DNA from 4 places in the Krasilnikovia cinnamomea genome. Region 3 is predicted to be linked to each of the others. Evidence: riboswitches for the same ligand, from Rfam matches in the RefSeq annotation. Region 3 holds a riboswitch; each other region holds the start of a gene.

Region 1 (3,565 bases), 3.4 Mb from region 3:
CCCGGAGGCGCCGCCGATCGGCGCCGCGCCGCGCCAGCCCGCGGGCCGCGCGCCGGTGCGCCGGGTCGGCGCCGGCGGCTGAGCCGAGCATGCGAACGGCCCCCGTCCGCCGGACGGGGGCCGTTTCGTGTGCTGGTGCCTCAGAGCAACGACACGTGTACGTGGTCGGTGTGCGCGCTCGGCCCGTGGTACGACTTCCAGCCGGTCGCCGGGAACCAGATCTGTTTGAACCAGATCACGTAGTAGATCCCGAGCCGGTCGGCGTTGCGGACCAGGAAGGCCATGAGGTTGTTGCCGTACTCCCTCATGTCCTTGTTGTGCGCGACCGAGAACCCGCTCTTCTGCAGCGACCAGTCGCAGGCGCGGCCCTTCGGGTGCTCGAACGGCCCGCCGTTGCGGTGACAACCGACGAAGCGGTTGAAGCCGGCCTTGCGCACCTCTTTGTAGAGGTGATTGGTACGCGGTGTGACGCAGCCGCCTGCGGGCGAGGGGTCGTTGACCGTGCAGCCCTCGGGGGAGAAGCCGCCGTCGGAGTTGCGCGGGGCGGGCGCGGCGATCGGTGACTTGGCCACCACGAAGCCGCCCGTGAGGCTCTTGCCGCCGACCAGGGCGAGCGCCTTGTCGGCGGTCTCCTTCTGCTTCTTCATCGCGGCGAGGTTCTGCTGCTGTTCCTTGATCTCGGCGTCCAGCCGGGCCTTGGTCCGGGTGACCTCGTCGATCGCGGTGTTCAGCTCGTGCAGCTTCTCGTCGTTGATCGAGTTGATCTCTTCGAGCGAGATGGCCTTCCTGAGGAAGGTGTCCGAGCTGTCCGCGTTGAGCAGATAGCTCATGGCCGACAGGTTCCCGGTGCGGTACTGCTGCCCGGCGACCGCGCCGACCTCGGGGATCAGCCGGTCGCGCTTGGCCTCCGCGTTGCGCACGTCGATGGCGAGCGCCAGCTGGGTCTTCGTCGACTTCGCGACGGCTGCCTTGGCGGCGACGAAGCGCCGGTTGGTCGACTCCATCACGTCGCTGAGCATCGGGCTGTCCTTGCCCTCGTCGGGCACGGCGCTGCCGCTGCCGGGCTCCGCGCTGGCCGGGGCGGCCGGCGCGACGAGCATCGCCAACGCGACGAGCGGTGCCAGGGCCACGGTCAGCCACCGGCGGTGTCTAGCCGTCATTCTGTTCCTTCCACGTGACCACCGACCGGGTTAGCTGACGGGTTCGGGACGGAAGCGATCCCTACCGCGCGGTGGCGCGGATTCACCCCACAAACGTGGTTCCCCGGCTCGCCCGAGGGCGATTAGGTGGTGGCCTGCCGGCACCTTGGGGGTGGTGCCTTCCTGGCAGTGACCGGCGGCCAGCTTACCTGACGAATCAAGGGGTCGACCGGTGCCAAATGCGTTACCAGCCAACAACTTTCCGTGATACACGCAAGGAAGACGCCGCTTCCGTGGCCGTAACGCGGGTCAATGTGAATCGTTGCATTTCTCTCACCGCATTGACGCATTGTCAGCACCTGGTAACCGACCGTGCGACCCCTGTCGATTCTCGCGATGCTCTGTATTCTTCGACACGGTCTCCGTTTCATAACGACGCCAGGAAAGGCGTCGGCGGAAACCGCCGCCTAATCGCCCGAGGGCGAGCCGGGGAACCACGTACGTGGGGTGAATCCGCGCCACCCGCGCGGTAGGGGCCACTTCCGTCCCGAACCCGTCAGCTAACCCGGTCGGCGGCCGACGGAAGGAAGGCACGTGCGGCACACCCCTGCCCGACGGCTGTGGGCCACGCTCCTCGCCCTCATGGTCGTCGCCGCCGGATCGGTCCTCGCCGGTTCGGCTCCCGCCTCCGCGGCCCCCCGGCCGCTGGCCGCTCCGGGCGACACCGGCGACGACGGCGAGGGCGGCAGTAAGTCACTCATCGACGCACTCGAATCGGCGTCGCGCGGCTTCACCGACGCCAAGGACGCCCTGACCCGGTCCCGGGCGCGCCAGCGGGAACTGGCCGCCACGCTGCAGCGGCTCGACGCCGAGCTCGGCCCGAAGCAGGCCGCGCTGGACGAGATCGTGCAGCAGAGCTACCGGACCGGGCGGCTCGGGCCGATGGCGGCCCTGCTCACCGCGTCGGACTCGGACACCCTGCTGGACAGGGCCGACACCCTGAGCTCGGTCGCGATCCGGCAGGACGCGGCGATGCGCGACCTCAAGCAGACCCGGGACGGCCAGGCTAAGGCCAAGCTCGCGATCGACGCCACGATCCGCGACCAGCAGAAGCAGCTCAACGTCATGGCCCGCCGCAAGGCGCAGGCGGAGGCGGCACTCAAGGCCGCCGGTGGCGGCCAGGACGTCGCGGGACCGAGCGGCGGCGGCAACACCACCAAGTCCGCCACGGCTCCCCGCAACCTGGGCACCGGCTGCACCGTGGACGACCCCACGACCACCGGCTGCATCACGCCCCGCCTGCAGTTCGCCATGCAGCAGGCGAAGGGGGCCGGATTCACGCGCTTCGTCAAGTGCTTCCGGCACCAGAACTCCGGGGAGCATCCCAAGGGGCGGGCGTGTGACTTCGCGGCCGACAAGGGCACCTTCGGCGGGGTGGCCTCCGGCGCCAGCCGTACGTACGGGGACCGGCTGGCGAACTACTTCATCGGCAACGCCGACCGGATCGGCGTGCTGTACGTCATCTGGTTCCGCCGGATCTGGCTGCCCAGCAGCGGCTGGAAGTCGTACTCCCGGGGCAACGGGGACCCGTCGAGCGACCACACCAACCACGTGCACCTGTCGGTGCGCTGACCGGGGGAGGGCGGGGCCTACTTCCGCATGTAGGCCTCGTACTCCTTCATCACGTCCTCGGTCGGGCCGTCCGCGCGGATGACGCCGGACTCCAGCCAGATCGAGCGCTCGCAGGTGTCCCGGATCGACTGCTCGCTGTGGCTCACCAGGAACACCGTCCCGGCCTCCTCGCGCAGGTCCCGGACCCGCTGCTCGCTGCGGCGGCGGAACTTGGCGTCGCCGGTGGCCAGCGCCTCGTCGATCAGCAGCACGTCGTGCTTCTTGGCCGCCGCGATGGCGAAGCGCAGCCGGGCCGACATGCCGGACGAGTACGTCTTCATCGGCAGGGAGCTGAAGTCGCCGCGCTCGTTGATGCCGGAGAACTCGATGATGTCGGCGGTCTTCTCCTTCACCTCGGCGGGGCTCATGCCCATCGCGAGGCAGCCCAGCACGACGTTGCGCTCGCCGGGCAGGTCGTTCATCAGGGCGGCGTTCACGCCGAGCAGCGAGGGCTGCCCGGAGGCGTAGATCGTGCCCCGGTCGACGGGCAGCAGCCCGGCGATCGCCCGCAGCAGGGTGGACTTGCCGGAGCCGTTGCTGCCGATGAGCCCGATCGCCTCACCCTTGTACGCGACGAAGCTCACGCCCTTGACCGCGTGCACCTCGCGGACCGCACCGGACTTCTGTCCCGTGACGATGCGCTTGAAGCTGGCCACCGGGCTGTTCGCGCCCGCGGCCGCGGAGCCGTACACCCGGTAGACGACGTGGGCGTCGTCGGCGATGACGGTCGGTACCCGGTCGGTTGTCTCAGCCAC
Region 2 (3,565 bases), 360 kb from region 3:
CCGCGGCCAGCGCCCGCACGGCGGCACCCGCCAGCCCGTACCGTCGGCGCACACCCTCCATCTCGATGCCGTCGGTGACGATGAGCCCGGTGAAGCCGAGTTCCTCGCGCAGCAGGCCGGTGAGGATGCGCCGGCTCAGCGTCGCGGGCAGCTCCGGATCCCAGGCGGGCACCAGCAGATGCCCGGTCATCACGGCCTGCACCCCGGCGGCGATCGCGGCACGGAACGGCAGCAGCTCACACGCGTCCAGCTCGGCCCGGCTGCGGTCGATCACGGGTACGGCGTGGTGCGAGTCCACATTGGTGTCACCGTGACCCGGGAAGTGCTTGGCACAGGCGGCCACCCCCGCCCGCTGCAGGCCGGTGACGAACGCGGCGCCGTGCCGGGCGACCAGGTGCGCGTCGGATCCGAACGCCCGTACGCCGATCACCGGGTTGTCCGGATTGGAATTGACGTCGGTGTCGGGGGCGTAGTCCACAGTGATGCCCGCGTGGGCGAGGTCGAGCCCGAGGTCGTGGGCGACGACCTCGGTGACCGTGACGTCGTCGATCGCGCCGAGGGCCAGATTGCCCGGACGCGAGCTGCCGTAACGGGATTCGAGCCGGGTGACGTCACCGGCCTCCTCGTCGATCGCCACGATGACGTCCGGCCGTTCCGCGCGCAGTTGCGCGGTGAGCGCGGCGACCTGGGCCGCGGATTCGACGTTGCGGGCGAACAGCGCCACTCCACCGAGGCCCTCGGCGAGGCGGCGGCGCACCCAGTCCGGCGCGGTGGTGCCCACGAAGCCCGGCTGCAGCACGGTGGCGGCGAGTTCCGGCAAGTCCCCTTGTCGCGGCATGAGCCCCGAACCTCCGGTGACGATCGACACGCGCTCCGGTGAGCGCGTCCCCAACTGACAACCGACAACCGTCATGGGCGCGGCGGACGGACCAATGGTCACACCCGGTCCGCGTTCAGTCAACAAACCTTTCTATTGGTACGGTGTCCGCGCCCGTTAGAGTTCTCGGCGTGCAGACCCCCCTCGCGGCAACCTCCGGCGTGGACTGGTCCGAAGTGCATGCCGTCCGGCTGCTCGGCGTCGCCCTCGCCGCGCTCATCCTGATCTGGGCGATTCGCCGCATGTTCGGCGGCAAACGCTGACCCACTCCTGGGCGGCCCACGCAACGGTCAAGGCCACCCCGGTGACCGGGGCGGCCTTGACCGCGACAGCCGCCGAGGCGGCCAAATTGACTTCACCGCCGAGGCGGCCGAACCCGGGTCAGACGCCGATCCGGCCGTACCTGACCCTGCCGGGCTCGAAGATCGCCGCGAGCTTGACCCGGCTGCCGGGCTTCGGGGCGTGCCACACCTTCCCCTGACCGGCGTAGACGGCCACGTGGTAGGCGTGCCCGCCGCGAACCCAGAAGACCAGGTCGCCGGGGCGCCGCTGCGCCTTGGCCAGGCGGCGCACCTGGTGGAACTGGGCGTTCGCGGTGCGGCCCAGCTTCAGCTGCGCCTTGCGGTAGACGTATCCGGCCAGGCCGGAGCAGTCGAAGGCCTTCGGGCCGCCGGCGCCGAGCCGGTAGGGCTTGCCCTTTTGCGCCTTGGCGAACGCGACGATCCGCAGGCCCCGGGCCTTGGCCGCCGCGACGGCGCGCGCCTGAGCCGCGCGGGCCTTGGCGGCCCGCTGAGCCGCGGTCGCGTGCGACCCGGCCGCCCTGGAGTCCGCCGCCGCCGGCGACGGCGCCGCGGCACCCAGGGTGACGGTGGTTACCAGCGCTGCGGCCAGCCCGAACAGAGCGAGGCGACGCAGAACCGGCGGGTGGGAATGAGACATTCAGGCATCCTGATCCTTCAACCCGCGTGCGAGGTTAGCTGTCGGGTTAGGCCTTGAAGTGGCCCGCCACGCTCCGCGTGGCCGCACCCCCAGCCGGTGTCGGGCACCGGCACACTGGGTCCCCCGCTCCTGCCCATCGAAGTCACTGATAGGAGTCAGTCTTCGTTCGCACTCCCGGCGGGCAGGACTCCGCGGCCGGAAGCAGCGACCCCGGGTTCGGGGTGCGCCCTTACCGTCGGCACGGGGGCGAACCGGCTCACCGCCACTGCGGTTGCATGGACCTCGCGACTCACGAACCCGACGCCCGGTCGGGTACCCGGCGGGACACGGCTGGTCCAAGACCCCCGGAAGCGGACGACCCGGGCAGGGGTCTGTGGCGTAGGTCACAGCCGAGCCCGCCGTCCGGCGGTGCCGGGAATCGGGACCCGGGCGGCAGACGATACGGGCCCGGCCGGTCCCCGACATTCGCCGCGGTACCGGATGACGATTCGGTTCGGCGCAGCCCGGGTACGGATCCCGTCCGTTCCGGCAGGCGAGGAGAATGCACTCTCGGTCGCCGACAACCGTGGAAAGGACCACCCGAGTGACGGACCAACCGATGTACGCCAGCCTGGGCTACACCGACGCCGAATGGGGACTGCTGACCGGCCTGCCGCAGTCGGTGCTGACCGCCGCCAGCGCCGCCAGCCTCGACGGGGCCCGCAAGACGCGCGCCGAGAACGCCGCCGGCCTCGACGAGATCGCGGACGCCCGGACCAGCAGCAGCCCGCTCGTCGCGGCGGTCGCCGCCGCCGTGGTGGACCGCGTCGGCGACCCCGAACTCGGCGAGGAACTGCCGGTCCTCGCCCCGGCCGACCCCGCCGGGTACGCCGGGGACGTGCTGGAGCGGGTCGGGCAGGCGGTCACGCTGCTGGCCGCCAAGGCCCCGGCCGAGGACGCCCGGACGTACCGGCACTGGCTCGTGGAGATCGCGGAATCGGTGGTCGGGGCCGCCTCCACCGGAGGTGTGCTCGGCATCGGCGCCGAGACGGTGACCGACAGCGAGCGCCGGTTCCGCGACGAGCTGTCCGCCGCGCTCGCGGACTGATCACGCGCCGGGGCGCTACGCGACCGCCTCGGCGTCGGAGCGGCTCTCCAGCGCCGCGTACACGGCGCCGACCTGGGCCGCCGCCCGCTGCCAGGAGTACGCCTGGCGGGCCCGGTCCAGCGCGGCGGTCGCGTACGCGAACCGGCGCACCGGGTCGATGATCAGCCGGCGCAGCGTGCCCCCCAGCGCCTCGGGGTCGGCGGCTGGCACGAGATCACCGGTCAGGCCGTCCACCACGGTCTCCGGCAGCGCGCCGGACGCGACGCCCACCACGGGCACGCCGCACGCCATCGCCTCCAGCGGAGCCGCCTCGTACCGGTCCTGCCCGGGCGCGACGACGAACACGTCCGCCGAGCGGTACCAGGCCGGCAGGTCCGCCGAGGTGACGGCACCGACCAGGCGGACCCGGTCGGCGACCTGGCAGCGCACCGCGAGCTCGCGCAGCCGGGCGGCCTGCGGGTCGTCGGGCAGCCCGGCCGCGGGCGGGCCGCCGATCAGCACGAACTCCGCTCCCGGCACGGCCCGCATGGCCCGGACCACGGCGCCGTAGCCCGTACCGTCGGCCAGCCGCCCGACGGCCAGGATGCGGGGGCGGCGCGGGTCGCGCTCCGCCACCGGGCCGTCCGGGTTGAACCGCCGGCTGTCCACCCCGGCCGGGACGA
Region 3 (3,565 bases):
GACGTGGGCTCAACGGCACTGCATGCGGTAGTGCCGAGCAGCGCCGCCGTGGCCACCGCGAGGAGCGCCGCGTGCTTGCGTCGGGCCCCTGCGTGCACCGCTGTCGTCGACGTCGGCGACCCTGCGTGTCCGATACCTTCCGTCGTTGGTCGATTCATCTTGGTCCGCCCCGTAAGCACTGAACTCGATCAGCTATCGGGCGACGGTATGGAGGCGACGCGGTTCCCGCTGTCCCGACCGGCCTGGTGTGATCGAAGCAACCTGGCCGCCGCCAGGGCCGAGGGATACCCCGGCATGATGTGATTCGGGTTGATAAGCAGTTGCAAGGCCGATCAGGACGCCAGGCGGCGCATGCTCGGGTCGAGGGGCGGCCGTCCACCACCATTGATCCCGAGCTCAATGAGCAGCGCCACGCCGTGGCGTGCGGCATCAACCAGCTGAAAAGGCAACCGCGCCGTCGCTGCTCACTCGACCGGTTCGCCATGCGACGCTAAGCGACCGCCCTCCTCGCCGCGATCAATGAGCTGGACGCAAGCGCCCGCCGGGGTAGCTGTTGATGCGATGGACCATGATGAGCGCGTGAACAAGCTTCGGGTCGGAGCGCTGCTAGCGCTCACCAGCCTGCCGTGGGCCCTCGCCGCAACTGTGGCGGCCGCCGCCGGCGCCCCCGCATGGACCGTGGTCACCATCCTCGTGCTCGCCGAAGTGAGCTTCTGGATCGGCGTACTCCTCATGGGACGGGCCACCTACCAGGCGGCGCGCGCCCGCGGTTGGCGTGCCGTCCCGGGGGAGTTGTGGTGGATGCTGCGTACCGGCCGCAGCCGGACCGAGGCCGTGCGTAGCGGCGACCCCCAAGCGCTCTGAGGCATCCGGCCGCGTACGGGCGTGTTCGCTCGGTACGCGGACAGGGCGGACCTCCTGGTCCGCACAGGATTGTTGCATCAGTCACGCATCCGTCCACCCGGTACCGGGCGCCTGCCAGACCGAGCGGTGACGGGGACCGGTAGCGGTATCAGATCCGGGTAGCCGTGAGGCCGGCGAACAAGAGATCGATCTCACGATCCGGCTGGATTTCTTTGCGGCTCCACAATTCTCGTGGATACCGTCGCCCGCGTCCGCCAACGCGGGCCCCGCGGGCGGTAACGCCGAATCCAAGCCGCCGCTCGTCGGGCATTCCTCAACCAGGCTTGGAGCGGGGGACCCACTAGTTCTTCGGTGCGCTGCCGCGCGCCTCGGGGTGAAGCCGCAGACCGCGGCCGGGCGCCTCAGCCCGAACCCGACAGCTGACCTCGCAGGCGTGGAGGTTCTCTGTCATGGCACAGTTCCGAAAGCCCACCCGCCTCGTGCTGGGCGTCATCGCGGCCGGTGTCACCGGCGCCGTGACCCTGCTCGGCCCGGCCGCTCCGGCGTCCGCGTCCAGCGTCAACTGGGACGCCATCGCCCGCTGCGAGTCCGGCGGCAGGTGGCACATCAACACCGGCAACGGCTATTACGGTGGGCTGCAGTTCAGCCGCCGTACCTGGGCCGGTCACGGGGGTACGAAGTACGCCCGTACGGCCGACAAGGCCACCCGGGCGCAGCAGATCGCGGTCGCCGAGCGGGTCCTGCGTACCCAGGGCATCCGCGCGTGGCCGGTATGCGGCGCCAAGGCGGGCTCGCCGAAGCATCATCGGGCCGCCGCGCACAAGGCTCGCAAGACGCACCGCACACACGACACCCATCGGGCTCACCGGGCCCGGGTGCATGTCGTACGCGCCGGCGAGACGCTGGCGTCGATCGCCGAGCGGCACCACATCAAGGGCGGCTGGCGCACTCTGTTCCGGCTGAACCGGGGTGTGTTGGGCGGCGACCCGCACCTGATCCGGCCGGGTCAGCGTCTGGCCCTGTGACCGGGGGACGGCCGCCCCGGCGCATCCGACTGGGGCGGCCGTCAACGTCATCGGTGGATGCCCGACCGAGCCGGTGTCATCGCGGGCCGAACTCATGGCGGCCTCTGTCGCCGCGGCACACAGCCACGTCACGCGCCGGTGGCTGCGCGACAAGTCCGCGGATCCGGTGACGACGACTCCGCACACTGAGTCGACGACGGGCGGCCCCGGAGCCGAACGGCGGTTATCCGAAGAAGAACCGGCGGACCTCGGGACGGAAGAGGTTGACCAGGATGCAGGACGCCACCACGAGCAGGATGACCGCCGCAATGCCCGTGAAAGGGCCGAGGATGGAGCCGACGGCGATTGAGAAGCTGACCACTTCCGCGACGAAGGCAAGGATCCAGCCGAGCACCTGCCCTCGGCGGAACATCCAGGCCGACAGCCCCAGGACGAACGGGACGCACACCAGGATCACGTAGACGGTGAGGAACCTGTCGCCACGAGACGGGCCCATAGCGCTGGTCAAGAACTGCATCAGCAGCGTCATGAAAACCAGGACGAGCAGCGTCAGGTACATCTGCAGCAACAGTAGTGCTCGGGTCTGCTCGACGAGGCGCGGCAAGTCCGGTCGGGTCATGGCGAGTGAATGTAATGCAGGGGGGACAGCAAAAAGAAGGGCCGTCCGGCCGGAAAGAATGGTCGAGGCGAGGGCGGTTCAAGGCAATATAAGTTGCCGCACGATACAAATTGAGCCGCTCCGCACTGGGGCCTCTGCAACGTCGATTCGCGAGCCCTGGGCAGGGCTAAGCGCTCAGTTCGGGATCCGAGCAGCCGGTCACGGTGTCACCATCCGGCCCGTCATGGGTGGGCAGCAGCATGGCCGAACTGGGTCCAGGCGCGCGTGGACGCGCCCACCCGGCCGCGCCCTACGCACGCGCCGCGACCGTTCTAGGCGACCAGCGAGGCGGTGTTCTTCCCGAGCGCATTGGCCTTCAGCTGCTCGTATTCGCTCGCGTTGATCGCGCCGGAGTCGAGCAGTGCCTTCGCCGACGCGATCTCCTCGGTGACGCTGCCTCTACCGCCGTTCGACGTGGCGACCGACCTGATGTAGGCCTCCTGCCGCTTCTGCAGGTCGGCCTGGGCGGCGAGTGCGCGGTCGGTCATGCCGCCGCCACGGGCCATCAGATAGATCAACATGCCGAGTATCGGAAGGAAGATGAGGAACAGCGACCACAGGGTCTTGGCCCCACCGCCGAGGTCCTTGCTCCGGAAGAGGTCACCGAAGATCCAGAACAGGCCCATGAACCACGCGAGGAAGATGAAGAACTCGAAGGCGGCCAGCAGGAACGAGCCGTTGTTGTCGAACACGTAAGTGCCCTTCCGGGTCGACGCCGACTGCGTCGGCGGTATGGGGATCGAGGTCTCTCCAGTTCACCGCGCGCTGGTCATCCCGGCCTCATCCGCCATGGGTTACTTACATGTGTGTGGCGACCCGGAAGTCGCCTCAGGCAGCCGTAGCTTCCAGCGCTGGACCCGGAACACCGGCGATGCCCGTCGCCGGGGCCGTGCGAGGGAGGGCAGCGTCGAGCACGACTGACCGCGTTGCTACTCCTCCCACATCGCCGCGGCCGTCGGCGGCTCGAACTCCTCGAAGACCAGCAGGGTCCGCGTGTTGACCACACCGGGCATGCCCT
Region 4 (3,565 bases), 4.7 Mb from region 3:
AGTCGCACCGCGAGGTCGTACGCACGGTCACCGGTGATCAGCACGGGCCGTCCGCGCAGCGGGGAGAAGTCCACGTCGTACAGCCAGGAGGTGTCGAGGCCGTCGGGGTCGCGGGCGTTGACGGCCAGCAGCGTCGGCGCGTCCTGCGCCATGTCGAACGCCTCCAGCCAGCTTGCCGGGTTCTTGGCCAGCAGCAGCCGCACGGTGCGTCCGTCCCGCTCCACCTGGGCGTAGCGGCCGGCGACGGAGGTGACCGAGGCGAGCCGGGGGGCCGCCTCGATGGGCCGTACCCCGAACTCGGCGGCCACGGCCAGCGCGGTGGCCGCGTTGCCGAGGTTGACGTGGCCGGGCAGTTGCAGCTTGACCAGGTGCCAGTCGCCGTTGGGGTCCACCACGCCGTCGTCCTCGACGTGCCACTGGGCCTGCGGGCGGCGCAGTCCGCAGCCGGTGCAGAACCAGTCGCCGCCCTCGCGGTGGATCGCGGAGCCGCACTCGGGGCAGACCCAGGAGTCGTCATGCCAGCGCTGACCGGCGCTGAACCAGGTGACGTGCGGCGAGCCGATCGCGGCCCAGACGACCATGGGATCGTCGGCGTTGGCGACCACGTGCGCGTCGGGGTGGGCGGCGAGCGCGGTGCGCCACAACTGCGCCATCATCGCCACCTCCTTGGCCCGGTCCAGTTGGTCGCGGGAGAGGTTGAGCAGGGCGATCACCCGGGGTGAGGTCTCCTCGATGACCCGGGCCAGGTAGTGCTCGTCGACCTCCAGCACCGCGAACGGGGTGGCGCCGGCCTTGGCCAGCGCGGAGGTGTGCCCGGTGGGCATGTTGGCGCCGAACGAGTTGGTGGCGACCGGTCCGAGCACGCCGAGGGCGGCCGCGGCGAGGCGGGTGGTGGTGGTCTTGCCGTTGGTGCCCGACACGAGCGCGATGGCCCGGCCTGCAGCGAGGTGGGCCAGCAGGTCAGGGTCGATTTTGAGGCCGATCCAGCCGCCGATCACCGAGCCGTCGCCGCGTCCCGCAGCCCGCGAGAGCGCGGCCGCGGTGCGCGAGACCGAGCTCGCGACCTTGGCCCGCAGGGGCATCTTCCCGTCCGTCACGCGAGCGAGGGTACCGGAGCCGGACACTACGTCGAGTGGTCGGACGGGCAGTCCCCACCGTGACGGCCCTCCGTCCTTCGGCCGACCATTCGGTCGCCCGGCCGACGTCCGGGATACGCCTTTTGGGAGATACGTACGCCGAACGGCCGAGTCCACATAGGGCCATGATCGACCTTCGTGGGGATATTTGTGTGTCGTGATTCACCCGTAACCCTCACCGCTGGGTAAGCGGGGCACCACGGAGTGTGGCGGCATTTGTCGCGCTGTGGCCGCAAACCGGACACGCCCAAAAGTGCCAACATCTTTTCTTAACGATCTTGATCAAGCGTTGAACTTCGAATTCAGGTACCAAGGTCTCTGGCGGTGAGCGATCGCTCGCCGCTCGTGTCGATCCGGGTCACGCCGAGCCCTGCCCCGGCCCGGGCGACACGACCACGCACCGCACGACCAGACAAGGCAATGGGGGGCAGGGACGGGGGACCCATCTTCGGTCCGCTCAGTACGCCCGCCGGTTCGGCGGACGGACTGGACCTCGGGGTGAAGCCGCCTTGGCGGCCGGGCAACCTTCCCGCCCGAACCCGACAGCTAACCTCGCAGGCGTGCCGGAGGGAACTCTCTACCGTGCACGAACGTCGTTCGAGCCGGGGCCGCCGCATGTCCGTCGGCACCGGCACCCTCGCCCTGTCCCTGGGTCTCTGCCTCTGCGCCGGCCAGCTAGTCGCCACGCCGGCCGTAGCGGCCACCACCACCCCCGTCACCGACGGGGCCGCTCAGACGGTGGTGACGCCCAGGCTCACCGAGAGGGTCAACAAGCGCACGATCAAGTGGGGCCAGGCCGTCTCCGTGACGGCGCGGGTGCTCGACCCCCGTACCGGCAAGGCCGTGACCACGGGCTCGGTACGCCTGCAGGCCAAGCGCAACGGCAAGTGGAAGACCCTGGCGATCCATCGCCTGAACTCCCAGGGGTCCGCCACGTTCCGCACCACTCCGTCCACGACCAGCTGGTTCCGTTCCCAGTTCACGGGGGCGGGCAGCTACCGCAGCACCACCACGCGGGCCGTCAGGATCACCGTGAAGGCCAGCGGGTCGAAGATCCTGGCCGAGGCCAAGCGGCACCGGGGCGCGCTGTACAAGTTCGGCGCCTCGGGTCCCAAGCGCTTCGACTGCTCGGGCTACACCCAGTACGTGTACCGCAAGGCGGCCGGCAAGAAGCTGCCGCACCGGGCCAACGACCAGCAGCGGTACGGCAAGAAGATCAACAAGTCGAACAAGCAGATCGGCGACTTGATCGTCTTCCGGTCGGGCTCCCACGGTTACCACGCGGGCATTTACGCCGGCGGTGGCTACATCTGGGACTCGCCGAGGTCTGGCAAGCGGGTGGGCAAGCACAAGATCTGGAGCAAGAACTACGTCGTGCGGCGCATCGCCGTGTGAGGTAGCGGTGCCCCTGGCACCACGACATTCAGTGGGGCGTGACCCGGTTCGGGTCACGCCCCACTGTCGTGTGCGGCCCTCCACTTTCCTCCCCGAGTGGCGCAAGTGGGCGTTTCGCACCCTCCGAAGAGCCTGATTCGGGGGGATTTTATGCCCGACTGAGCCGCATGTCGGAAACTTGATCCACCCGAACGGCTGTTCCGCCCTCCACCACACGTCCACGCCTCTGACGTGCGCATTCATCTGCGAACCGGGCTCGCGAAGCGCGGCATTCCGGTTGCGGGTGGAGGGAAGTGGAGTAGAGTGGAGCGCAGTGGCAGGGCCGACGAGCGACCGGCTTCAGGTGGACAGGACACCCCCGGGTGAATTGACACCGGGTGGGACGTCTCCCTGGAGGACTTGCCGGCCCGAGCGAACGGCGGACCGCGAAACCGCCAAGGGGCGGGGGGTGGGCGCCGATGTTCCTCGGCACGCACACGCCACGCCTCGACGACAAGGGCCGGCTGATCCTCCCGGCCAAGTTCCGGGACGAGCTGGCGGGAGGTGTCGTGATCACCAAGGGGCAGGAGCGCTGTCTCTACGTCTTCCCGATGCCCGAGTTCCAGCGGATCGCGGGGCAACTGCGCGAGCAGCCGGTGACACACAAGGCCGCCCGGGCGTACAGCCGGGTGTTCTTCGCCAGCGCGCACGACGAGGTGCCCGACAAACAGGGGCGGGTCACCATCCCCGCCCACCTGCGGGAGTACGCGGGACTCAACCGCGAGCTCGTGGTGATCGGGGCGAGCACCCGGGTGGAGATCTGGGACAAGCAGTCCTGGGAGCAGTACCTCTCGGCGAGTGAGGACGAATTCGCCGACATCGAGGAGGGGGTGCTGCCCGGCGGACTGTAGGGCGTCACCGGGTGCGGGCCGTACAGGCGGCTCGGACGTCGCTGCCGCCGTACTGCGAGATCTCCAGCCGCTCCCGCTCCTGGCGCCTCTTCCCCGGCGCCAGGCGCGTGTCCGGGGTCGGGCGCGCCCACGTCAGGGCACGAG

The links. Region 3 has a riboswitch for cyclic di-AMP ahead of EV385_RS02155 (LysM peptidoglycan-binding domain-containing protein). Riboswitches for the same ligand answer to the same signal wherever they lie in the genome.
Region 1: it holds a riboswitch for cyclic di-AMP, as region 3 does, so the genes downstream of both, EV385_RS17580 (coiled-coil domain-containing protein) here and EV385_RS02155 (LysM peptidoglycan-binding domain-containing protein) in region 3, are expected to answer to the same signal.
Region 2: it holds a riboswitch for cyclic di-AMP, as region 3 does, so the genes downstream of both, EV385_RS03775 (C40 family peptidase) here and EV385_RS02155 (LysM peptidoglycan-binding domain-containing protein) in region 3, are expected to answer to the same signal.
Region 4: it holds a riboswitch for cyclic di-AMP, as region 3 does, so the genes downstream of both, EV385_RS23985 (C40 family peptidase) here and EV385_RS02155 (LysM peptidoglycan-binding domain-containing protein) in region 3, are expected to answer to the same signal.

Annotation. Positions count from the first base shown of each region.
Region 1 covers NZ_SHKY01000001.1:3,885,595-3,889,159, forward strand. Annotated here, with positions in the region: gene EV385_RS17570 (glycoside hydrolase family 65 protein) at 1-82, shown strand, start outside; gene EV385_RS17575 (VldE C-terminal domain-containing protein) at 141-1,160, opposite strand; cyclic di-AMP (ydaO/yuaA leader) riboswitch at 1,165-1,299, opposite strand; cyclic di-AMP (ydaO/yuaA leader) riboswitch at 1,594-1,730, shown strand; gene EV385_RS17580 (coiled-coil domain-containing protein) at 1,782-2,771, shown strand; gene EV385_RS17585 (ABC transporter ATP-binding protein) at 2,789-3,565, opposite strand; gene EV385_RS17590 (ABC transporter permease) at 3,558-3,565, opposite strand, start outside.
Region 2 covers NZ_SHKY01000001.1:862,847-866,411, forward strand. Annotated here, with positions in the region: gene EV385_RS03770 (glycoside hydrolase family 3 protein) at 1-838, opposite strand, end outside; gene EV385_RS35585 (hypothetical protein) at 1,009-1,140, shown strand; gene EV385_RS03775 (C40 family peptidase) at 1,259-1,816, opposite strand; cyclic di-AMP (ydaO/yuaA leader) riboswitch at 1,826-1,987, opposite strand; gene EV385_RS03780 (hypothetical protein) at 2,400-2,903, shown strand; gene EV385_RS03785 (glycosyltransferase) at 2,919-3,565, opposite strand, start outside.
Region 3 covers NZ_SHKY01000001.1:505,367-508,931, reverse strand. Annotated here, with positions in the region: gene EV385_RS02160 (hypothetical protein) at 580-864, shown strand; cyclic di-AMP (ydaO/yuaA leader) riboswitch at 1,164-1,308, shown strand; gene EV385_RS02155 (LysM peptidoglycan-binding domain-containing protein) at 1,314-1,889, shown strand; gene EV385_RS33710 (hypothetical protein) at 2,113-2,508, opposite strand; gene EV385_RS02145 (PLD nuclease N-terminal domain-containing protein) at 2,820-3,239, opposite strand; gene EV385_RS02140 (Lrp/AsnC family transcriptional regulator) at 3,477-3,565, opposite strand, start outside.
Region 4 covers NZ_SHKY01000001.1:5,235,809-5,239,373, forward strand. Annotated here, with positions in the region: gene EV385_RS23980 (Mur ligase family protein) at 1-1,082, opposite strand, end outside; cyclic di-AMP (ydaO/yuaA leader) riboswitch at 1,581-1,712, shown strand; gene EV385_RS23985 (C40 family peptidase) at 1,752-2,531, shown strand; gene mraZ (division/cell wall cluster transcriptional repressor MraZ) at 2,990-3,421, shown strand.